DNA from 2 places in the Nocardia citri genome. Region 1 is predicted to be linked to the other one. Evidence: riboswitches for the same ligand, from Rfam matches in the RefSeq annotation. Region 1 holds a riboswitch; the other holds the start of a gene.
What was found. Region 1 has a riboswitch for thiamine pyrophosphate ahead of thiC (phosphomethylpyrimidine synthase ThiC). Riboswitches for the same ligand answer to the same signal wherever they lie in the genome.

Region 1 (11,576 bases):
CCACAAAATCGTCGGCGAGCAGGCCGATACCACTGCGCCCGGCAAGCAGTCCGGACCAGGTCGCGTCGATGTCATCGGCGATCGATGTGGTCGCGGCGACCGCGGTGACCACGACGGCCGGGCGTGTTTCTGAAGCGATTGTTACAGTCACGGTGTTATAGATACCTGTACCAATCGCTACAGTCAATCCATGGCTCGCCCACTCGACCACGCGAAACGCGCCGACCTGCTGGCCGGTGTCGTCGAATACATCGCCGCCCACGGTCTCGGCGATTTGTCGCTGCGCCCGCTCGCCGCGGAACTCGGTACCAGTTCGCGCATGCTGATCCACTACTTCAACACCAAGGAAGAACTGCTGGTACAGGCGCTGACCACGCAGCGTCCGGATATTGCCGCGGTATTCGCCGGGGTCTCCGATGCGGCGTCGCTGCGGGCCCGGCTCGGCGAATTCTGTGCGGTGAATATCGCGGGGGAGGCCACGACGAGTGTGCGGGTGCTGCTACAGGTGCTGGGGGCCGCGTGCGTGCCGGGCAGTCCCTACGGCGAATACGCGAATACCGCGATCGCGATCTTCATCGGGACGCTGACCGATGCGCTGCGTCGAATCGAATCCATTGATGACCCGGAAGCTGTTGCCACGCTGTTGGTTTCGGGGCTGCGCGGCATTATTCAGGATCGGCTGATCACCGGTGATGTGGAGCGCACCGATCGGGCTGCGCGTAAGTTGATCGACCAAACCATCCGTTAGGCGCGATATTTCGAGGTAGCCGCTGTTGTGGTAGACCCGTGTCGATGAACCCCCAGGCGCAACGAACGACCCTGTGTCGGCCGCACATGTGGAGTGCGCCGACACAGAGTCCTCGATGAGGTGCGTCAGGCAAGCGCGATGGTGGCGCACAGGGCGGCGACGGCGATGAACTGCAAAGCCACCCGGCCGTTGATGACGCTGTTCCACTTGTCCTGCAGTGCACGGGCATTCGCCGGAATGACGCCGGACTGCGCGGCGGCGGTCTGCTGGGTGTTCACCGGCTTCGCGACCCGAACATAGATGCCGAGCCAGGTCACCAGCGCCAGTGCGGCGATACCCGCCGCGATCGCCGCGGCCGCGTGACCGCCGAGGGCCGCGAGAGCCGTTGCCGCAATGGCGGTTACCACACCGCCGATGCCGACGATCGGCATCCGGCGATCACCGTAGTAGTGACCCCAGCCCGCCGAGATGGTCACGGTCCGGTCGTCCAGCTTGTCGTACACCGACCGTGTGATCAGCGCGAAGCAGGCATCGGTGCCGTAGACGACGGCGTTCGCGAGGACTGAGACGACGGCGACGACCTGGATGAGGGTGGTGGTCATGAGCTTCCTCGTTCGTTGACAGTAGCGTTGTTAGAGAATCTAGCAACGCTAGAAAGCTTAGTCAACGGGTCTCGGTGTGACCGTCCCCTACGACGTGGCACCGACGACCACCCCATGCATCGGGCCCGAACCTGCGCTCAGCCCATCTGCGCGATCCGGCAGGTACGCTGATCGAGCTCCAGTCCTACTGATGGGCGATGAATTCCGTCCGCCAGCACCGTCGGCACTACTACAGGCACACCGATCGGGAGGACCACCATGCAGAAGATCGTCACGAACCTCTGGTACGACACCCAGGCCGAGGAGGCCGCGGAGTTCTACTGTTCGCTGTTCGAGGATTCGAAGATCACCAATGTCGTGCCCTACTCCGAGGCGGGGCCACGCGAAGCCGGGCTCACCATGCTCGTCGATTTCGAACTCAACGGCCAGAAGTTCACCGCCATCAACGGCGGCGGTGACTACCACTACACCCACGCCATGTCGCTGCTGGTCAATTGCGACAGTCAGGAAGAGGTCGACCGACTCTGGACGGCGCTGCTCGCCGACGGCGGTCAGCCGATCGAATGCGGTTGGCTCAACGATAAATACGGCATTCCCTGGCAGATCTGGCCGGTCGAGGCCGAGGCCCTGCTGACCGGTACCGATCGCGCTGCCGCGAATCGCGCCACGCAGGCGATGCTCGGCATGCAGAAGATCGACCTGCAGGGCATGCGGGACGCCTACGAAGGCAAGATCAGCTGATCTGCCAGGAGCCGACCTCGCGGTAGCCGGAGTTGTAGATGGCGGAGCCGTCACCCTCGGTGATCTGGTAGTGCTTCATATTGCCGCCCCAATAGCGCAGGATGCGGCCGAGCTCGTCGGCGAGATCGGCCGGCACCGGCATGCCGTCGGGCAGGACATCCAGATCTACCTCCAGGGTGAATTTCACCCTGAGGAATGTACCGGCGTGTGGTCGGGCGTCGGGCGCTTCGCGGTACGTTCCGCCGATCGGCGGGCGGGGCATGGATGTGGAAAGGTATCGTCGGGCGGAAAAATTCACACACCAACGGGGGCTCGCACCAGCGGGCTGAGAGGACGGCTAGCCCGATTCGGGCGCTCAGGGCCGTCGACCGTATGAACCTGACCGGGTAATGCCGGCGTAGGGAGGATATTCATGGGCACACCTGTCGACTCGGTGACCACCGGTCCGATCGAAGGCAGCGTCAAGCATTACCAAGACGTCGATGACCTGCGCATTCCGGTGCGTCGGATCAATCTGACCAACGGTGAGCACTTCGACGTCTACGACACCTCTGGTCCGTACACCGATGACAGCGCGACCATCGATCTGGAGGCCGGTCTACCGAAGTTGCGCGACGGCTGGGCGAAGCCCGACGTCGACGGTCCGCGGACCCAGCTGGTCTGGGCACGGCAGGGCATCATCACTCCCGAGATGCGCTTCATCGCCGCCCGCGAGGGCGTTTCGCCGGAGCTGGTGCGTGACGAGGTCGCCGCGGGTCGCGCGGTCATCCCGGCCAACCACAAGCATCCGGAGCTGGAGCCGACCATTATCGGCAAGAAGTTCCTGGTCAAGATCAATGCCAATATCGGCAATTCGGCCGTGTCCTCCTCGATCGCGGAGGAGGTGGAGAAGATGGTGTGGGCCACCCGCTGGGGCGCGGACACCATCATGGATCTGTCCACCGGTAAGAACATTCACGAGACGCGCGAATGGATCCTGCGCAATTCGCCCGTCCCGGTCGGTACCGTGCCGATCTATCAGGCACTGGAGAAGGTGAACGGCGATCCCACCGCGCTCACCTGGGAGATCTACCGTGACACCGTAATCGAGCAGTGCGAGCAGGGCGTGGACTATATGACGGTGCACGCCGGTGTGCTGCTGCGCTACGTGCCGCTGACCGCCAAGCGGGTCACCGGCATCGTCTCGCGCGGCGGATCCATCATGGCCGCATGGTGTCTGGCGCATCATCAGGAGTCGTTCCTGTACACCAACTTCGCCGAACTCTGCGAGATCCTCGCGAAATACGATGTGACCTTCTCCCTCGGCGACGGCCTGCGTCCCGGCTCCATCGCCGACGCCAATGACGAGGCCCAGTTCGCCGAGCTGCGCACCCTCGGTGAGCTGACCAAGATCGCGAAATCGCATGGCGTGCAGGTCATGATCGAGGGCCCGGGCCACGTGCCGATGCACAAGATCGTCGAGAACGTGCGGCTGGAAGAGGAGCTGTGCGAGCAGGCGCCGTTCTACACCCTCGGCCCGCTCGCCACCGATATCGCCCCTGCTTACGACCACATCACCTCGGCCATCGGTGCGGCTATCATCGCCCAGGCGGGCACCGCCATGCTCTGCTACGTCACCCCCAAGGAGCATCTGGGTCTGCCGAACCGTGACGACGTCAAGGTCGGTGTGATCACCTATAAGATCGCCGCGCACGCCGCCGACCTCGCCAAGGGGCATCCGCACGCTCAGGACCGCGATAACGAACTGTCCAAGGCGCGGTTCGAATTCCGCTGGCGCGATCAGTTCGCCCTCTCCCTCGATCCGGACACCGCCCGCGAGTACCACGACGAAACCCTGCCCGCCGAGCCCGCCAAAACCGCTCACTTCTGCTCCATGTGCGGTCCGAAGTTCTGCTCCATGCGCATCTCCGCCGACGTGCGGGAATACGCGGCGCGCCAAGGGCTTTCGGAGACCGAGGCGATCGAAGCCGGGATGGCGGAGAAGTCCGCGGAGTTCGCCGACCACGGTGCGCAGGTGTATTTGCCGGTCGTGTCGTAGCTAGCCCGCAGAAATGGCGATAGCCCCGGACCAAGGGGTGGTCCGGGGCTTCTAGCAGCAAGGTACACGAAGAATCCGCCGCTCAGGAGCGGATTCGGAAAAATTTCATGCCGAGCAGTTGCCTGATCAGCGTCGGCGCGGGCCGATCGGGAAACCGAGGCCGCCGAGACAATTCGGCCATAGGGGAGATTGTCCGGACCGAACAGAGTGTTGTCGGGAACCTCGGGTCTTCACGCGGGCCCTCGGCGCTGGTTCGCGTGCGGGCGCCGGTCCGGCTGCCGATGCCCGTCGGACTGTGGTCCGCGGCCGGACCAGGTCCACGCATATCCCGGATCCTCGCAGGCCAGCGCGCCTTCGCCGAGTTCGAGCGGTCGGAAGGTATCGACCATGACCGCGAGTTCGTCGAAGTAATCGATGCCGATACTGCGCTCATACGCGCCCGGCTGCGGTCCGTGCGCATAACCGCCGGGATGTACCGACACCGAACCCTGTCCGATACCGGAACCCCGACGCGCTTCATAATTTCCGCCGCAGTAGAACATGATCTCGTCGCTGTCGACATTGGAGTGGTAGTACGGCACCGGAATCGATAGCGGGTGGTAGTCGACCTTGCGCGGTACGAAATTGCACACCACGAAGTTGATCCCCTCGAATGCCTGATGAGCGGGCGGCGGTTGGTGCACCCGGCCCGTGAGCGGTTCGAAATCGGCGATGTTGAAGGTGAGCGGATACAGACAGCCGTCCCAGCCGACCACATCGAACGGATGCGTCGCGTAGATCATCCGCGTGCCGAGCACCCGACCCCCCGGTCGATGCTTCACCAGCACCTCGATATCGGTTCCGGTGGCGATCAACGGCTCTCCCGGCCCGTGCAGATCGCGCTCGCAGTACGGCGAATGTTCCAGCAGCTGACCGAATTTCGAGAGATAGCGCTTCGGCGCGGCGATGTGGCTGGATGCTTCGATGACATAGGCGCGCAGCGGTTGCGGGCCGCTCGGCAGCCAGCGGTGCGTGGTCGCGCGCGGGATCAGCACCTGGTCGCCCTGCCGGGCCGGGATGGTGCCGAAGACTGTTTCGACCTCGGCCGCACCGGATTCCACGTACACCAGCTCGTCGCCGATCGCATTGCGGTATAGCGGTGACGCGCCTTTGGCCACCACATAGGAGATCCGCACATCCGCATTGCCGAGCAGCAGCCGACGGCCGGTAACGGGATCGGCCCCGGCCGGCGTGTCACCCGGAAAGAGTGTGTGCAGCCGCAGATGCCGATGGCGCAGTGGATGATTCGGAGTGAGGGTCTGGTCCGGCAGCTCCCATACCGTCGAATCGACGATGGCGGGCGGCAGGCCGCGGTGATACAGCAGCGAGGAATCGCCGGCGAAGCCCTCCTCGCCCATCAGCTCTTCGTAATAGAGCTGTCCCCGGTCGTCTCGATGCTGGGTGTGCCGCTTCGGCGGCACCGCTCCCACCTGCCGATAGAACGCCATGACCGCACCTCCGGCTGGACCGCTGGTTTGCTTTCCATCGTAGTTCCGCAGGTGCCGGTAGGGTGAACATCTTGCCGGTCTACTGCTGTCTACTTCGGCATTTCGCCTAGTGATGGCATGAATTGCTGAACAATTGTCAGGCGTGACGCATTGCGCGGTACACCGCCGCCGCGCCCTGAATGAAAACCAGGAGAACCGACGACGCCACTACCTAGTCGGCGAACTCGGCGATTACGGGGGCGTGGTCGCTGGGGCTCTTGCCTTTTCGTTCCTCGCGGTCGACCGTCGCGTCTTTGGTACGTGCCGCGAGGGCGGGGGAGGCGAGGATGAAATCGATGCGCATGCCTTCCTTTCGGGGGAAGCGCAGTTGGGTGTAGTCCCAGTAGGTGTAGACGCCAGGGCCGGGAGCGTAGGGGCGCATTACGTCGGCGAAGCCGGTTTCGACGATGGCGTTGAAGGCGTCGCGTTCGGGTTGGGAGGTGTGGGTTTTGTCGGCGAAAAATTCGACGGACCAGACATCGTCGTCGGTGGGGGCGATATTCCAGTCGCCGACCAGGGCGATCTGCGCCTGCGGATCCGCGGCGAGCCACTGGGCGCCGTTGGCGCGCAGGGCGGCAAGCCATTCCAGTTTGTAGGCGTAGTGCGGGTCGTGCAGCGTGCGGCCATTGGGGACGTACAGGCTCCACACCCGGACTCCGCCGCAGGTCGCACCGAGTGCGCGCGATTCCACGATCGGGGTGCTGATCAGCGATTCGGCCGCATCCTTGTCGAAGCCGGGCTGATTCGGAAAGGCGGCTTCCACCTCTTCCAGTCCGATGCGGGAGGCAATGGCAACACCGTTCCACTGGTTCAATCCGATGTGGGCGACCTCATAGCCGAGTTCGTCGAAGCGCTCGAACGGGAACTGATCATCGCGACATTTGGTTTCCTGCATCGCGAGCACGTCGATGTCCTGGCGGTCGAGGAAGTCCGCGACCCGGTCGAGGCGGGAGCGGATCGAGTTGACGTTCCAGGTCGCGAGACGCACGGATGGCTTCCTTCACACTAGGGCTGTAGGTCTGTGGTACTTCAGGCTGTTGTCCGCAGCACAGTCGGTTCAGCCGGAGCCGTCCGGCGTGGCATACCGGTAGGTGTGGTGGTCGAGGAAGCCCAACTCGTGATACATCGCGATGGCCCCGGCGTTTTCGGCCTCGACCTGGAGATATGCATGGGTGGCGCCGCGATCCGCACCCCAGCGGATCAGCTCCGCGCAGATCAGCGAGCCCAGTCCGTGCCTGCGGTGTTCGGCCGCCACCGCGACGCAGGTCAGCCCGATCCAGCGGCGGCCGTCCGGTGCGGTGGTGAGTGCGCCGCGACCGATCGCGATGGGCTGCGGCAATCCGAGCGAGGCGAAGCCCAGTTCGCCGTCGTGAACGGCTGTCAGCACCTCCACCACCGGTGGCGTCGAAACCGGCTGTGTCGCGGGATCTTCGCCGCTGTAGCGGTGCATCGACAACCATGCCTCATCGGGTGCGGGCACGATGCGCACCATCCGCGGCCCCTGCGGCAGTACGAAATTCTCGATATCGATCGCCAGCAACCGGGTTTCGCGCCGACTCCGCCACCCCGGCGGCAGCGCCGCCAGCCGATCCGGCAGCGCCAGCTGCACCGGCAGGCCGTGCGCGGTGTACCACGCGCCGATCCGCTGCAGCGTATCCGCGCCCAATGCCGCCGGACCGTCCGAGCTACCAAGCGGCACAGCGGAATTGGCGCGGCTGGTGTAGCCGTTTCCGGCCCGCAGCAGCCAGCCGTCGATCCAACCCTGTTCGATACCGGGCCAGCCGAATGCCGCCGCGGCCTCCAGCGCCCGGATCTCCCCGGTGCGAATCGGCCTCGGCCCCAGCGCTTTCATCGCGACCACCCGATCTGGCGCGACCGCGACGACCTGCCCGTCCGCGGCGCGCACGGTGGGCGGATCCAGCGAAACCAGTTCGCCGATCACATCTGTGAGTGGTTGTGGATAACCCGCAGGCAACCGGTACCGCAGGACCACGCGCCGACCCAATGGGATATCGGGCAATGTCCAATCGCCCGGTTGCGCCGCAGGATCAGTCATCGTGTCCGAACGGATCGGGCACCGTACCCGGAATCCAGCTGAGTCCCGGTGTGCCCCAACCGCTTCGCTTGATCGCCTTCTTGGCCGCGCGGGCGTTGCGCCCGACCAGCACATCCACGTAGAGGAATCCGTCGAGATGTCCGACCTCGTGCTGGAGCATGCGGGCGAAGAAACCTTTGCCCTCGATATCGACCGGCGCGCCGTGCTCATCGGTTCCGGTGACGCGGGCCCATTCGGCGCGGCCGGTGGGGAATTGCTCACCCGGTACCGAAAGACAACCCTCGTCATCGTCATCTGGATCCGGCATGGTCTCCGGAATCTCCGAGGTTTCCAGCACCGGATTGATCACCGCGCCTTTGCGTCGCACGGCCGTACCCTTGTCGTCGATATCCGGGCAGTCGTAGACGAACAGCCGCAGCGGCACGCCGACCTGGTTCGCGGCCAGTCCGACGCCGTTGGCGGCATCGAGCGTCTCGTACATATCCGCGATCAGCTCGGCCAGTTCCTCCGGCGTCTGGGTGACCTGCTCGGTCGGATTGTGCAGAACCGGGTCACCGACGATCACGATGGGGAGGATTGCCATAGGGCAATTATTGCCGATGGGCTCGCACGGGTCGCAGCCGCCGCGATGCGCCACCGATCGTGGGTGGTTGCGACTCGCCACCGACCGGTAGCGAACACGCCGCGACGGTGCGGGGGCAATCCCGCAGCCCATGGTTCAATGATCCGCGACGTACAAGCGTCATTTTCGTCTGGTGATTACTCGGCGAGGGAGCAAGATGGACGGCGCAGCGGCTCGGAATATTTCCGCGATCCAAGACGGCCCTTCCGCGAGCGGAGATGTCACGGCAGCCGAGCAGGTCGATGGTGACGGTGACGGTCTCAGCCGTCGCGAACACGACATCCTGGCCTTCGAACGGCAATGGTGGAAATACGCCGGGGCGAAAGAAGAGGCCATTCGTGAACTGTTCGGCATGTCGCCGACCAGGTACTACCAGGTGCTCAACGCGGTGGTGGATCGGCCGGAGGCACTGGCCGCCGATCCCATGCTGGTGAAGCGGTTGCGTCGACTGCGGGCGAGTAGGCAGAAGGCGCGAGCCGCGCGGAGGTTCGGCTTCCAGGTATGACGCGCCGCCGTGATAGCGGAGCCCGCGCAACGACCAAAGGGCTCGGTTTGCGGCTAGGGTTTCCAACGTGAGCTACCCGAATCCCACCTCCGGCGGGCCGCCGTTGCGCGCGCTGGCGATGGTGTTGATCGCGCTGGCCATCGTTTTCGCCGGGCTCGGCGCGATGTCGTTATCGAGTTCGGATTCCGATACCTCGGGATCGGGTGAGTCCTCGAGCGCAACGAGTCGGGCCGCCGCCACAACGGCGGTCGCGACGACCAACTCGCCGGTGCAGACCACGAGTGCGGCATCGGCTACCGCGAAGCCGTCGAGCACGACGACGGGTGGCGCAACGCCGAATCGCGGTGTGCCGGTACATGTTCTGAATAACAGTACGGTCGCCGGGCTGGCCGCGCGCACTGCGAGCGCGCTCACCGCCAACGGCTGGACGGTTGCCGAGGTCGGCAACTATCCCGGCCCGAATCTCTCGAATACGACTGTGTTCTACGGCAACAACCCCGGCGAGAAAGAAGCCGCACTGGCCATAGCCGATGAACTGGGCGCGACCGCGCAGCCGCGCTCCGGTGGGTCGGGTCCAGGTGTGACGGTGGTTGTCACCGGTAGCTGACCAGTGCGGGGCCTCGCGACACGGCCCGGTCACGGGTGCGACGCGGCGGGCGTGGCATCATCTTGTCCGGTAACGAACGTGTCCACCCAGCTTTACTCGTAAACTCGGTACTCGTAAAGGAGTTCCCCCGATGGCCCCGTACACAACTCGTCGCCCGTCCTGGCGTTCTGTGACCCCGGTGCTCGCTGTCGCGGTCTTCGGGCTGGCCGCCTGTTCGAACAGTCAGCAGTCCAGCGATGTCCAGGGAACTACGCCGCCCGTGTGGACCGGCGCGTCCGCCCCGTCGGCCGGTGCATCCGGCACCGAAACGGGCGCCCCGAATGCCAACGCCGGGGTGAAGGTCGACCTCAAGGACCCGTCCGGTGCCTCGGTGGCCGTCGCGAACATCACCAAGGACGGCAACCACCTGCAGGTCAGCATCGAGGCGCACGGCCTGCGACCCGGCTTCCACGGCCTGCACATCCACCAGTTCGGCAAGTGTGAGCCGAACTCGGTCGCGCCCGCGGGTGGACCCGCGGGTGACTTCCTGTCGGCCGGTGGCCACCTGCAGGTCGGCAGCGCGAACGCCCATCCGGCCAGCGGCGATCTGACCTCGCTCGAGGTCCGCGCCGACGGTTCGGCCAAGCTGGTCACCACCACCGATGCGGTAACGTTGGACGACATCAAGGGCAAGGCCCTGATGATCCACGCCGACGCCGATAACTTCGGCAATATCCCTAACCGTTATGTCCGCGCCGACGGCGTTGCCGGCCCGGACGACACCACTCTGGCGACGGGCGACGCTGGCGGCCGCATCGCCTGCGGTGTAATTCAGTAGCAAGGTCACCGATATGGCCGGGACAGCAATCGCGCGGGTTCCCTTCCCCGGGTCGCCCCGGCCTACTATCGGGATCGAATGGGAGATCGCGCTCGTCGACAAGGTCACCCGCGATCTGTCGAATACCGCTGCGGCTGTGTTCGATTCGCTCGGTGACCTGCACGCCTACGACGGAACCCCGCAGGTCACCAAGGAATTACTGCGCAATACGGTCGAACTCGTCACCGGTGTGCACGACAGTGTCGGCGAGGCCGTCGACGATCTGAGTGGCACCATGCATACCGTGCGCCGGGCCGCCGATCCGCTTGGCGTCGATCTGTTCTGCGCGGGCACCCATCCATTCGCCCAGTGGTCGGCCCAACAGCTCACGCGCTCAGCGCATTACGACGAGCTGATCGATCGCACCCAGTGGTGGGGCCGCCAGATGATGATCTGGGGCGTCCATGTGCATGTCGGAGTTTCGCACGCCGAGAAGGTTTTCCCGATCCTCAACTCGCTGCTGCTGTCGTATCCGCATCTGCTGTCGCTGTCCGCGTCCTCGCCGATGTGGGCGGGTGCCGATACCGGTTATGCGAGCAACCGGACGTTGATGTTTCAGCAGCTGCCCACCGCCGGTCTGCCGTTCCAATTCGAAAACTGGTCCCAGTTCGAGCATTTCGTGCACGACCAGATGAAGACCGGTGTTTTCGAACAGCTCGGTGGTATGCACTGGGATATCCGGCCCGCGCCGAAATGGGGCACCATCGAGGTGCGGGTCTGCGATGGGATCTCGACCCGAGCGGAGCTGGCGGCCATGGCCGCGCTCATCCACTGCCTGATCGTGGATCTCGATCAGCGCCTCGACGATGGCGAGACACTGCCGACCATCCCGCCGTGGCATGTGCAGGAGAACAAATGGCGCGCGGCCCGCTACGGTCTCGACGCCATCGTCATCGTGGACGACGACAGCAATGAGCGGTTGGTCACCGATGACCTGATGGATCTGCTGCAGCGGCTGGAGCCGACCGCCAAGCGGCTCGGCTGTGCGGACGAACTCGCGCTGGTGGCGGAGATCCCGCAGCGCGGCGCGTCCTATCAGCGGCAGCGCAAAGTGGCCGCGAGCACTCAGGGCGATCTGGTCGCGGTGGTCGATGCCCTGGTCAAGGAGTTGGACCAGTAGATCTTCCTGGCCGAACGGTCGGCTGACGTTCAGCTGGTCAGGGGGATGGCGTTCATCCGCCGTTTACTATTGTCAGCGTGCTTGTCGAAGATCCGGGGCAAAAGGGTGGCAGCGTCGCGGAGCGGGTGCGCGTGCCGCGTTCGCGGATCCGGACG
Region 2 (11,576 bases), on a different contig from region 1:
ACACAGCGGACCGGCATTACGGCGCGCGGCTCAGCGTGGCGACGGCTGGATGCACGCCGGTGGCGATCCGGCCGAATTGGACCGCCTGCTCGCGAAACTCGATGTCCTGCGCGCCGAATACGGTTCCCGCGAGGATTTCGAGATCCACGTCATCTCGCTCGACGGGTTCACTGTCGACGGTGTGAAGCGGTTGGAGGACAAGGGCGTCACCGATGTGATCGTCGGCTTCCGCTACCCGTACACCACCGAACCCGATACCGAATCGCTGGACACCAAGATCGCGCACCTGTCCCGGTTCGCGGAGAAGGTCATCGCGAAGACGAGCTGAACCGCTGCCAGGCCTGCGGTGAGATGGGGTGCGGGCCATGATGCCACTGATCACGACACACCATTGAGGCGCCTCTTCGTCTCCGCATCGGCCGGGAAGAACGATTCGATGGCGAGTTCGGCGACGGTCACGTTCATCGGTGTACCGAACACCGTGGTGACGCTGATGAACGACAGTTCGTGGTCGTCACGGCGCAGGCGTAGCGGAACGATCGCCTGGTCGGGTTCTGGGAGGGTGAGATCGACTGTGCCACCGGGATATTCGCGTAGTTCTTCGCGGAGCTCGAGTAGTTCGGACGAGCCGGTGACGTCGATCTGGCGCGACAGGCGCTCGAAGATATGGCCACGCCATTCGGCCAGATTGACGATGCGGCTCGCCATACCGTCGGGGTGCAGGCTCAGTCGCAACGCATTCACCGGTGCGGTCAGCAGTTTCGGATTGATGCCCGTCAACAGCAGTGCCACACCGGAATTGGCGTCGATCATGTTCCAGCTCTGGTCGATAGCCAGCGCGGGGTAGGGGTCGTGCCCCGCGAGGATCTGGCGCATCGCACCGCGCACCGCATCCATCGCGGGTGTATCGAGCGACGGTTCGGCGTAGGCGGGTGCGAATCCGGCCGCGAGTAGCAGCCGATTGCGCTCCCGCAACGGAATCTCCAACTGCTCGCACAGATGTACGACCATGGTGCGGCTCGGATTCGCGCGACCCGTTTCGATGAAGCTCAGATGCCGCGCGGAAGTTTCGGCGCGCCCAGCCAATTCCAGCTGGCTGAGCCTGCGCTCGAGCCGCCAATGGCGCAGCAGGTCACCGGCTGTCTGCGTACTCACTGTGCCGATCCTACGAAGCGCACGGCTCCGACACGATTACCTGACAGGTAATCGATGTGCGACTCAGAACCGCCAGCGGGTCCGACCAGCGGGTTCCACGGTCGAGAGCGTGGCGGTGAACGCGGAGGCGCTATCCACCCACAGTGCGCCGACGGCGGTGACGTGCGGGCTGCTGTCCGGATTGATGGTGGTCAGCCACGGGTGTTCCGGTCGAGGCCGCCGGTGCCGGAATCTTCTTCGATGCCCGCGTCGAGCCGTTTGCGAATGCTGTCCCGATCGATGGGCGGCCGCTCGTAGCGGTCGGCGAGGTTGATGGTGTCCATATCGGCCTGACGATTCGGGTCGGCGGAACTCGCCGGTGTCAGAAGATTTCATCGCCGACGAAGGCCTGGGCCGACTGAGCCGCGGTGAGCTCGGCGGCGATCGCGTCGGTGAATTCGGTGAGATCGCCGGGACTGCGGGAGGTGATCAGCGGCCAGCCGTTCTCATCGGAGCGCACCACCGCACGATCGATCCAGCGCCCCTGCGCGTTGACGATATCGGTGCGCAGCGAGTGGTAGGACGTCAACGTCTTGCCCGCGAGGACGCCGGCCTCCACGAGCAGCCAGGGACCGTGACAGATCGCCGCGACGGGCTTACCCGCGCGCACGAACTGCTGTGCGACTTCCACGGCGCGCTCGCAGACACGCAGTTTGTCCGCGTTCACCGTGCCACCCGGCACGACGAGCAGGTCGAAATCGTCGACCTCGAGATCGTTGAGTGCCGCATCCGGCTGCACGACCTCATCCTTGTCGACATCGTGTCGAAAAGTCTGGACCTCGCCGCGTTCGGGGGTCGCGTGCACCGCGACGGCGCCGTGTTCGCGCAACCAGTCCAACGGCATCAGCAACTCGTCGTGTTCGACGCCGGTATTCGCGGTGATGACCAATGCGCGCACACCGCGCAATTCCTCGGACATGACCGGGACCCCTTTCTCGCCGATCTTTCACCAAGGTCGACCTACCCGCGCGCGGGCGACTCAAACGATTCCGGCATCGGTCCGGACCAGCGATTTGCGCAGTAAAATCCAGTAATGGCCGTGGCCCTGCCCACCGTCGGCGTGGAAGAGGAGTTCCTTCTGGCGGATCCGATCACAGGTGCGCCGAGTCCGCGGAATGTCGAAGTCGCGGCGGCGGCGGCCGATGTCGGCATCGATCTGCAGTTGGAGTTGACGCGCTGTCAGGTCGAGATAAATACCGGCGTGCACACCCGGACCCCCGATTTACTCGATGACCTGCGTCGATTGCGACGCAGTGTGGCCAATTGCGCGGAGAAGCACGGCGCACGGCTGCTTGCGGTGGCTGTTCCGCCCGCGGTACCGAAGACGTTTCCGGTCACCGATACCCCGCGCTATCAGCGCATCGAACGCAATTTCGGGATGCTCGCCCATGAGCAGGGTTTGTGTGGCTGCCATGTCCATGTCGGGGTGCCGTCACGGGAAACCGCGGTGCGGGTGGGGAATTATCTGCGGCCCTGGCTACCGGTACTGTTGGCGTTGACCGCAAATTCCGCGGTCTACCGCGCCACCGATACCGGATACGCCAGTTGGCGCAGTATTCAGTGGCGGCGGTGGCCGAGTGCCGGACCGCCACCGTTCTTCGATTCCGAAGCCGATTACGACGATATGGTGCGGATGATGCTCGCCAGCGGCAGCATTCTCGATAAGGCGATGGTGTATTGGGATGTGCGGCCCTCGGCCTCGTATCCGACTGTCGAGGTGCGCGTCAGTGATGTACCGGCGACGGTCGAGGAAACGGCGTTGCTGGCCACACTGATTCGCGCCGCTGTCGTCATGGCGAACGCCGCGCTGCAGAATGGGCTGCCACCGCCGCCGGTGCCCGCGGAGGTTTTGCGGGCCGCGTATTGGAAGGCCGCCCGATCCGGGTTGGACGGCGATGGGCTCGACACGCTCAGCGGCCGCGCGTTTCCGGCCCACACCCTGCTCGGCAGGCTGGTCGACCACCTCACTCCCGCGCTCGAGCAGCTGGGTGACCAGCAGTTCGTCGCCGAAACCGTCGATGCGGTGCTCGCACGTGGCAACGGCGCTCGGCGCCAACGCACCGCGTTGTCCGCGCACAACGATGTCAACGATGTCATCGATGTTGTCGCCGCCGCGACCCTCGAAGGGTGCTATTGACCGGACAAGCACGGCCTGTGCGGCGACGAGAGCTTGTTCATTCTACTACGCAGCATAGTTGATACGGCTGTGACAGGAACCTGGTTCCATGGTGGTATGGCCCTGCTCGTCGGCACGTCGGGTTGGCAGTACCGGGACTGGCGCGATGTGTTGTATCCGGGAAACGTTGCGCAGCGCGCGTGGCTCGAAACCTACGCAGCGGGCTTCTCGACGGTCGAGAGCAACAATGCCTTCTATCGACTGCCCAGCGTCGAGACCTTCGCGGCATGGCGGGATCGAACACCGCCGGACTTCTGTTTCGCGGTCAAGGCAAGCCGATTCCTTACCCACATCAAGCGGCTGCGCGAACCCGAAGAGCCAGTCGCGCGGTTGATGGCGCACGCCTGCGCACTGGGCGACAAGCTGGGACCGGTGCTCCTGCAACTTCCGCCGACTCTGCGGGCGGATCCGGCACTGCTCGACGCCTGCCTACGCTGTTTTCCGCAAGAGGTCCGGATCGCGGTCGAACCCCGGCACGATTCCTGGTGGGTTCCCGAAGTTCGTGCTGTGCTGACCGAATGCGGTGCGGCGCTGTGTTGGGCCGATGTCCGGTCCCGCCCGGTCGCCCCGCTATGGCGGACGACGGATTGGGGTTATCTGCGACTGCATTCCGGACGTGCGACACCGGCACCGCGCTATGGACGCACGGCACTGACCAGTTGGGCGCGACGGCTGGCCGACACCTGGCCGGATCATGCGGAGGTGTTCGTCTATTTCAACAATGATCCCGGCGGTGCGGCGGTCCGCGACGCGATCGTCTTCGCGCGCATCGCCGCCGCGGCCGGAGCCACCGTCAGCCGAACTCCCGCAACGGATTTCAGCCGACGATAGCGTTCATTATGGTGCCGGCGCTGGACGCGATGACGCCACCGAGCATGGCGCCGGCGAGCATCTTCGGCGAGTCCAGGGTGCCGCCGCTCCACTTCTCCCAGGCGAACCTGCCTCCGGCGTAAGTGATTCCGCAGACACCCGACAGCATGACAAACCAAGTCAGGTAACGGACCATCTGCAGGATCTTCTCCGAATTGGGCGGCGCCTCGGGCGTCGGATCCCCGATTTGAGCAAGGACAGTCTCGTGCAAGGTAATCAGCATCATGGGCGCGTACTCATTCCAGGTTGAGGCGGGCGATGAGCGGCAGATAACCGAGCAATAACCAAGTTGGTACCGCACAAGTATGGTCGCTGGGCGCGCTTTTCGGGGCGGTCTCGGCGGAACCTGTCTGGAATGTCCGAAGCGCGGCCCGACGCGCCGGTGCGCGGGTGTAGCATTTCGCCCGAACAACCCCAGCGCGGGAGCTCGGGCACGGCCGGGCTGAGAGGGCGGACCCCACGTTTCGCCGACCGCATGAACCTGTCCGGGTAATGCCGGCGTAGGGAGAGCGGTACCGGGATGTCTGCACCCACCCTCGATCCATCCGAGCGGCGCGAAGCACCGCTGACCCTGGATCAACCCGCGCCGAAGGTCCTGTCGTTCTGGGATCAGAGCGCGTTCTGGGCGAACCTCGGGGTCAGCCTGCTGGCATTCTCCGGCGCATACACCGTACTGGCGCCGAATACCGACGGTGTCGCGCAGATCTCCATCGCCGCAGGCATCCTCGCCATGATCATCGGAACGATAGTCGGCGGACTCATGCTCGGACTGGCCGCGGTGCCGGGTGCCGAGACCGGTAAGCCCGCGATGATGCTGCTGCGTGGACTGTTCGGCGCGAAGCTCAGCTACCTGCCGACAGTGCTCAACATCGCGCAGCTGATCGGTTGGGGCACCTTCGAACTCATCGTGATCGGCGATGCGGCCGAGGAGTTGTTCGACGGTGGGCCGCACTGGGTTTATGTGGTCGCCGCGGGTGTGCTGACGACGGTATTGACGATCTGGCCACTCGGTTCGGTGCGGATGCTGCGGCGGTTCGTGACCGTCGGCGTGGTGATCGCGTTGATCTGGTTCTACGTCCAGTTCGTCCGCGCGGGTCTGCCGGATCTCACCGCCAGTCCGGGGCCGAAGGGCGGCGGCCCGTTCGGCGTGGATTGGAATCTCTTCTGGATCGCCACCGATGCGGCACTTGCGGTTTCGATCTCCTGGGTGCCGGTGGCGGCCGACTATACCCGGCACTCCCGCAGCACTGGCGCGGCATTCGGCGCGGCCAGTGCAGCCTATGCGTTCACCCAGATCATCGCCTATGTGCTCGGGTTGTTCGCGTTGGCGCTCGCGTCCGGCGACGGCGGGGTCTATTCGCCGTTCCTCAAGGTCACCCTCGGCGCGGTGTTCTTCTTCGTCTTCGTCTTCCGTGAGGCCGATCAGTCATTCGCGAATGTGTATTCGACGGCTGTGTCGATTCAGAATCTCACACCTCGGGTCGACCGCCGGGTGCTCTCGATCGGTCTCGGCGTACTGATCACTTTGCTCGCACTGCGGCTGAATATGGCGAACTACTTCGGCTTCCTCGGCCTGATCGGTTCGGTTTTCGTGCCGCTGCTCGGCGTACTCGTCGCGGACTTCTTCCTGCGGGTGCGCGACCACTGGGATACCGCGGCGGCCGCGCCATCACGGTGGGGCATGGTTTTCGCCTGGCTGGGAGGACTTTCGGTCTACCAGCTGATCAACCCGGGCGCCGCCGGAGTGTGGACCGAATTCTGGGTGGACGTGCAGGAAAAGCTGCACTTCACCAAGCAGGCGTGGATGAGCGCGTCGCTGCTGTCGTTCCTGGCGGCGGTCGTGGTCGCGTGGGGTGTAGGGCGTCTTTCGACGCTGCGCAAGTCCGCGTAGTCGCCGGACCACCGCGCTGGTTCGGCCGTCACGCCCCAACACGCGCGATACCGGTTCCAATTCGCCGGCGACCACGTCGGATACCGAAGCGCCACCGAGGAATTCGCCGCTCAACTCGATACGTTGCTCGCTAAACGCGCGTAGAGATCGCCCCGGCGCGATGCGATGCTCGAACCAGCCATCTCGCTCGGCAGATATCGTCGACTCCATGGCTCGGGACATACCCCTGCAGGTCGCGGTGTGTGGACCGCGTGATTGCACGAACACCGAGGCCGAATGGGCTGCGGAGGTGGGGCGACTGCTCGCGGCTGCCGGTGCCACCGTTTTGTGCGGCGGCGGGACCGGCGTCATGGCCGCGGTCGCCGCGGGGGCTTCCCGCGCGGGCGGTCTTGTCATCGGATTGCGGCCTGATACGGACCGGTCGGCCGCCTGTCGCGGTCTGTCCGCCGTTCTCTACACCAATATGGGTGAGGCGCGAAACGCTATTCTCATTCACTCGGCCGACGCGGTAATTGTGATCGGCGGTTCCTGGGGGACCCTGTCCGAACTCGCTTTCGCTCGCCACCGCGGCACCATTCCCGTCATCTCCCTCGGCGGCTGGCAACTTCGCGACGCCAGCGGAAACCTTATCCCCGCAGCGCAACGTGCCAACAACCCCGCCGATGCTGTTCGGCTCGCCCTCGCCTGAGCCCCGAAACCTATTTCGGCGCCACTCAGCGCACGCGGGCACGCGCGCCCGGATGCGATGGCGGAATCCACGACATGCAGCCAGTAGGCGTTGGTCCTGAACGAGACCACCCCCGGAAACCGCCCGGACCGCTGCCCGCGCCGGCACGGCCATCCGCCGGAGTGTGGTGGCCATCGACACAGCATGTCCAGCACGAGCGCCGCCGATGGGACGTTGAACGTCGCAGGGTAATCAGCGGCGCGAGGCCCTGAGCGACAAGATGTTCCCTCAGGCGATCAAACCCAGGTCGTGCCGAGCGGTACCGACAGCGGGACCAGGGTCGGTCGCGATGACGCGGTGCAGCAATTCCGAGTAGATGTCACGGAAGTCGACGGTGGTTTTCAGATCACCGTTGTCGAGGTCGGTGAGGCTGGGCTCGTCGCCGTAGAAGCCGCCCTTGACCCGCGCTCCCGCGACGAACACCGGCCCGGCGGTGCCGTGGTCGGTGCCCTGGGAAGCGTTGGCGGCGACGCGGCGGCCGAATTCGCTGTAGGCCATGAGAACTACGTCGCGACCACGGGGATGCCCCGCCATATCCGTCAAGAACGCCGACACCGCCTCGTCGAGCCGTCCGAGCAGTTGCTGCTGGGTGCGGCGTTCATCGGCATGGGTATCGAAGCCGCCCAGGCTCACCGAATACACCTGGGTCGGTACGCCCGCTTTGATGCACTGTCCGACGAGCGCGAGCTGGGCGGCGAGCGGATTGCCACCAGCGCTGGCGGGTTTCGCGCCGAGCGAGGAAAATGTCTGCGTCACAGCCTGTTCGGCGTCATAGCCTGCACAAACAAGCGCCTGGGCGGGACTGTCGCGGGGGTCGGTGGCAGCGAGTGCGGCCAAGGCGGCGGATAGTTCCGGCGATAGCGGGGCCGAGGCGGGATCCAGCGCCGCTGCCGTGCGCTTATCCCCTATCGCCAACTGCGGCAGCACCGGGCCGATATTGACCGCACGCATGGGGTCGTCGCCGGTCGCGTCCAGCCAGCGCCCGATCCATCCGGTATCGACCGGGCGGTCCGGAGCGGCTGTCTGCCAGATGTCCATCGAGCGGAAATGGCTGTGATCCGGATGCGGATAGCCGACTCCGCGCACGATCGCGAGATTGTGGTTGCCCCACAGGTCCGCGAAACCCTTCATCGCCGGATTGAGTCCGAGCTGCCCGTCCAGGTGCAGGACCTCCTGCGGCTGATACGACAACTCCGGTCGCGCATCGTGATAGGCGTTGTCCGCGTAGGGAATCACGGTGTTGACGCCATCGTTGCCGCCGTACATCGTCACCAGGACCAGGATTCCGTCGCCCGGCGCCAGGGGTGCGGTGGCTGCGTGCCGGTGCACCTGCTCCCAGGTGATCACGGAGCCACCGGCCAGCCCGAGCGCACCCAATACGCTACTGCCGACAAGGAACTGTCTGCGATTGAATCGAGTCATGGTTCGATGACTTTCCGGTCAGCTGGTCAGGTACTCGGGAGTGTTCACCGCGATCGCGGTGAGTCGGGCAGGATCGTTTCGAACCGCCGCGAGCACGGCGGCGCTGCGGTTCGACCAGGAGCCGATGCCGAGCTGGTAGCCGACCGCATCGAGGCGATCGCCCGGCGCGGCGGACGAAATCCCGCTCAGATCCGCCTTTTTGACGAGCTCAGATGCCGCGGTGAGTCGAATCTGCGCCGCGGCTGTCGACATCCACGCCTGGCCGTGCGACCAGCCACCGACCGACGGCGGGTAGAACGGCAGCTGTCCGAGATTGCGTAGCACACCCGACAGCTTCTTGACGTCGGCGTCGTTGTCCATCGGCACCGCCAGCGCCCGCACCATGCCGATCAGCCATTCGACCGGGCCGTGCACGACAGAGTCATGCACGGCGGCGAATTCGTCGTCGGTGAGGATCGCGACCACCATCCCGGCGGCGTCGCGGTTGGGTCCGTAGGCCGCCACGGCACGATCGATCGCCAGTTGCGACGGCGGTGTATCGGAGCCGAGCTGCTGCCACATCCGCCCGGCCAGATAGCGCGCCGACTCGGGCCGGCCGAGCACGATATCGCAGAATTCGCGGGCGCCGAGCGAACCTGTCACACCGAGCACGGTTTTGGTGCCGGGATCGTGCCGCTGGGAATTCAACGTGGCGACGCTGCCGTCGATCGTCCACCCGGTCAACGCACGCGCGCCTTCGCGCACATCGGTCTCGGTGTAGCCGTTGCCGTGCCCGAGCGCGAATAGTTCCAGGAACTCGCGCGATAGATTCTCGTTGGGCGCCTTCGCCGAATTACTGGTGCCGTCGAGCCATTCGAGCATGGCCGCGTCGGTGAGCATCGCGTAGGCCAGCGCGCTGAAGTCGCCGGTGCCCAGAGTGCGCAGCTTCTGGTTCTGCGCGGCCAGGGCGGCGGCGTTGCGAACTTTGGCCGCCGATGTCGCGAAATGGTTGTGCCACAAGAGGGTCAGCTTCTCATGGATCGGCTGATGTACGGCGGCCATGCGCCGTAGCCACCACGCGCCCAGCATTGCGATTTCGTTGTTGCGTTCGGCGTTGTACCGTCGGCGGACCTCGGCCGTCGCGTTTTTGCCCGGTGCGGCGGTCTCGGCGAACACCGGCAGCGGCGTCGCCCGCGCGCCGGGATCGGCATCGGGACCGGTGGTCAATGCCGATCGCAGATAGTCGGCGGGCTGCTGCGCACGCGCGGCATCGATCTCGACCCCGGTCGCGCCGAAGCCGGCGCGGCGAAGCACGCGCGCGGTGCGCATCCACTGCGCTGATTGGCTGCCCATGATTCGAGTATCGCGTCGGCCCCCGCGTCCGTCGGCTCGTTCGTCGCGGCCTTTCAGGCAATCTTCAGCTCCGAGGCGCAACAATGACACCTGTGCAGGCGGGACGAATACTTGTCATCGAAGACGCCGAGGCCATCCGGGTCGCGGTGGGATCGGGGCTGACCACGGCCGGACACGAGGTGCTCAGCCGTGAGCACGGCCAGCAGTTGGAGCGCGATCTCGCGCAGTTCCGGCCAGATGTGGTCGTGCTCGACATCATGCTGCCCGGACGCGACGGATTCACTCTGCTGGAAACCGTGCGTGCCAGATCAGGGGCCGGTGTCGTCATCCTCACCGCCCGCGACGGCATCGAGGACCGGCTGCGCGGGCTGCGGGCCGGCTCGGATGATTATGTGGTCAAACCGTTCGACCTGGCCGAGCTGGTGGCCCGGGTCGATGCGCTGTTGCGGCGGATGGGCAGACTCCAGACCAAGACCACGATCGGCGATCTCGTCATCGACGTCGAATCCGGTGCGGTACACCGTGGCGGCGAGAACATCGTGCTGACCCTCACCGAGTTCAAGCTCCTCGGCTATCTCGCCGCGCACCGCGACCGGGTGGTCACCAAGGCCCAAATCCTGACCGCCGTATGGGGATACGACGATTACGACCCCAACCTGGTCGAGGTATATGTCAGCGCGGTCCGACGCAAGTTGGAAGCACACGGACCACGGCTGCTGCACACCGTGCGCGGCCTCGGCTACACCTTGCGAGTCGGCGACCAGTGAGCTGGCAGCGCCGCCCGGGTGACCACCACCGCTCATACCGGGTCGGGGTGCGATGAAGACGGTGTCGCTACGCAGGCGGGTCACGCTCACCACCGCTACGGTGCTCGGTGCGGTACTGATCATCGTTTCGCTGGTGGTGCACGGGTTGTTCTCGCTGGCGCTGAATCGCGGTCAGAACGCGGTGCTCGCCGACCGCGTTCAACTAGCACAGCAACTTGCCGGCCAAGGCATCTCGCCCACCGATCTGCTCACCCGGATCGATGCGCGCTCGGTACGGGCGCGGCTCGTCCTCGCCGACGGCCGCACCTTCGGCAGCCTGAACGCCCAGCACGAGGACCAGTCCACGGTGAAGACCAGACACGTGCTGCTCAACGGCCAAGGCGAGTTGGCCCACGCGCGAATGACCCTGCAGCTCGATACCAAACTGGTGGCGGGAGCGCAGTCGAAGCTGGTGGGCGTCCTCGCGGGCACCACCGCCGCCGCGCTGCTCGTGATCGTCATCGGGTTGCCGTTCGGTATTCGGCGCGCCCTGGCACCATTGGATTCGATGACCGTGCTGGCTCGCGAGATCGCCCACGGCCGGCGCGGGCGGCGGTTGTCGCCATCGCGGCCTGACACCGAACTGGGCCGCACCGCAACGGCTTTCGATGAAATGCTGGACGCATTGGAGGGCGCCGAGGCCCGAGCGCAGGCCTCGGAGGAACAGCTCCGTACCTTCGTCGCCGACGCCGCGCACGAGTTGCGCACCCCGATCACCGGAATTCGCGCGATCGCCGAAGCGGTCCTGCAGCAGCCACCCGACGCCGATCCCGACGCCAGCCTGCAGATGCAGTTGCTGTTGGTCCGTGAGGCCCAGCGCGCGGGCCGGCTGGTCGACGATCTCGTCGATCTGGCGCGTATCGACGCTGGTCTGCGGCTGCGGCACACACCGACCGATCTCTACGACCTCGCCGCCGCCCAGTTGGATCGGATGCGGCTGCTGCACAGCGATATCGAGTTCGAACTCGCGGGCGATCACGTGGTCGCGGCCATCGACCCCGAACGTGTCAACCAGGTGCTGTTGAATCTGCTCGAGAACGCGTGCCAAGCCATGCCGGGTAGCGGCGCGGTCACCGTGCGGGTCGGCGCCACCAGCAGCACCCTGGCCGAGGTGATGATCAGCGACACTGGCCCGGGGGTGCCGCCCGGCGAACGCGA

Region 2: linked by a shared signal. The riboswitch ahead of ACW2Q0_RS16675 (purine-cytosine permease family protein) and the one ahead of thiC (phosphomethylpyrimidine synthase ThiC) in region 1 are both predicted to bind thiamine pyrophosphate.

The regions. Positions count from the first base shown of each region.
Region 1 is NZ_JBSUQM010000006.1:78,343-89,918, reverse strand. It holds gene ACW2Q0_RS11505 (KasA/KasB family beta-ketoacyl-ACP synthase) at 1-151, opposite strand, end outside; gene ACW2Q0_RS11500 (TetR family transcriptional regulator) at 191-748, shown strand; gene ACW2Q0_RS11495 (DUF1772 domain-containing protein) at 874-1,350, opposite strand; gene ACW2Q0_RS11490 (VOC family protein) at 1,609-2,091, shown strand; gene ACW2Q0_RS11485 (hypothetical protein) at 2,084-2,278, opposite strand; TPP riboswitch at 2,386-2,512, shown strand; gene thiC (phosphomethylpyrimidine synthase ThiC) at 2,504-4,129, shown strand; gene ACW2Q0_RS11475 (homogentisate 1,2-dioxygenase domain-containing protein) at 4,360-5,616, opposite strand; gene ACW2Q0_RS11470 (exodeoxyribonuclease III) at 5,828-6,643, opposite strand; gene ACW2Q0_RS11465 (N-acetylglutamate synthase, CG3035 family) at 6,713-7,711, opposite strand; gene ACW2Q0_RS11460 (peptide deformylase) at 7,704-8,294, opposite strand; gene ACW2Q0_RS11455 (DUF3263 domain-containing protein) at 8,491-8,838, shown strand; gene ACW2Q0_RS11450 (LytR C-terminal domain-containing protein) at 8,906-9,445, shown strand; gene sodC (superoxide dismutase[Cu-Zn]) at 9,576-10,262, shown strand; gene ACW2Q0_RS11440 (glutamate--cysteine ligase) at 10,276-11,421, shown strand; gene ACW2Q0_RS11435 (DUF5933 domain-containing protein) at 11,547-11,576, shown strand, end outside.
Region 2 is NZ_JBSUQM010000010.1:81,405-92,980, reverse strand. It holds gene ACW2Q0_RS16710 (TIGR03619 family F420-dependent LLM class oxidoreductase) at 1-328, shown strand, start outside; gene ACW2Q0_RS16705 (MmyB family transcriptional regulator) at 379-1,164, opposite strand; gene ACW2Q0_RS16700 (hypothetical protein) at 1,347-1,478, opposite strand; gene ACW2Q0_RS16695 (type 1 glutamine amidotransferase domain-containing protein) at 1,517-2,113, opposite strand; gene ACW2Q0_RS16690 (glutamate--cysteine ligase 2) at 2,228-3,331, shown strand; gene ACW2Q0_RS16685 (DUF72 domain-containing protein) at 3,428-4,201, shown strand; gene ACW2Q0_RS16680 (hypothetical protein) at 4,188-4,466, opposite strand; TPP riboswitch at 4,650-4,766, shown strand; gene ACW2Q0_RS16675 (purine-cytosine permease family protein) at 4,761-6,131, shown strand; gene ACW2Q0_RS16670 (SLOG cluster 4 domain-containing protein) at 6,340-6,819, shown strand; gene ACW2Q0_RS16665 (DUF1501 domain-containing protein) at 7,087-8,280, opposite strand; gene ACW2Q0_RS16660 (DUF1800 domain-containing protein) at 8,299-9,612, opposite strand; gene ACW2Q0_RS16655 (response regulator transcription factor) at 9,696-10,379, shown strand; gene ACW2Q0_RS16650 (ATP-binding protein) at 10,432-11,576, shown strand, end outside.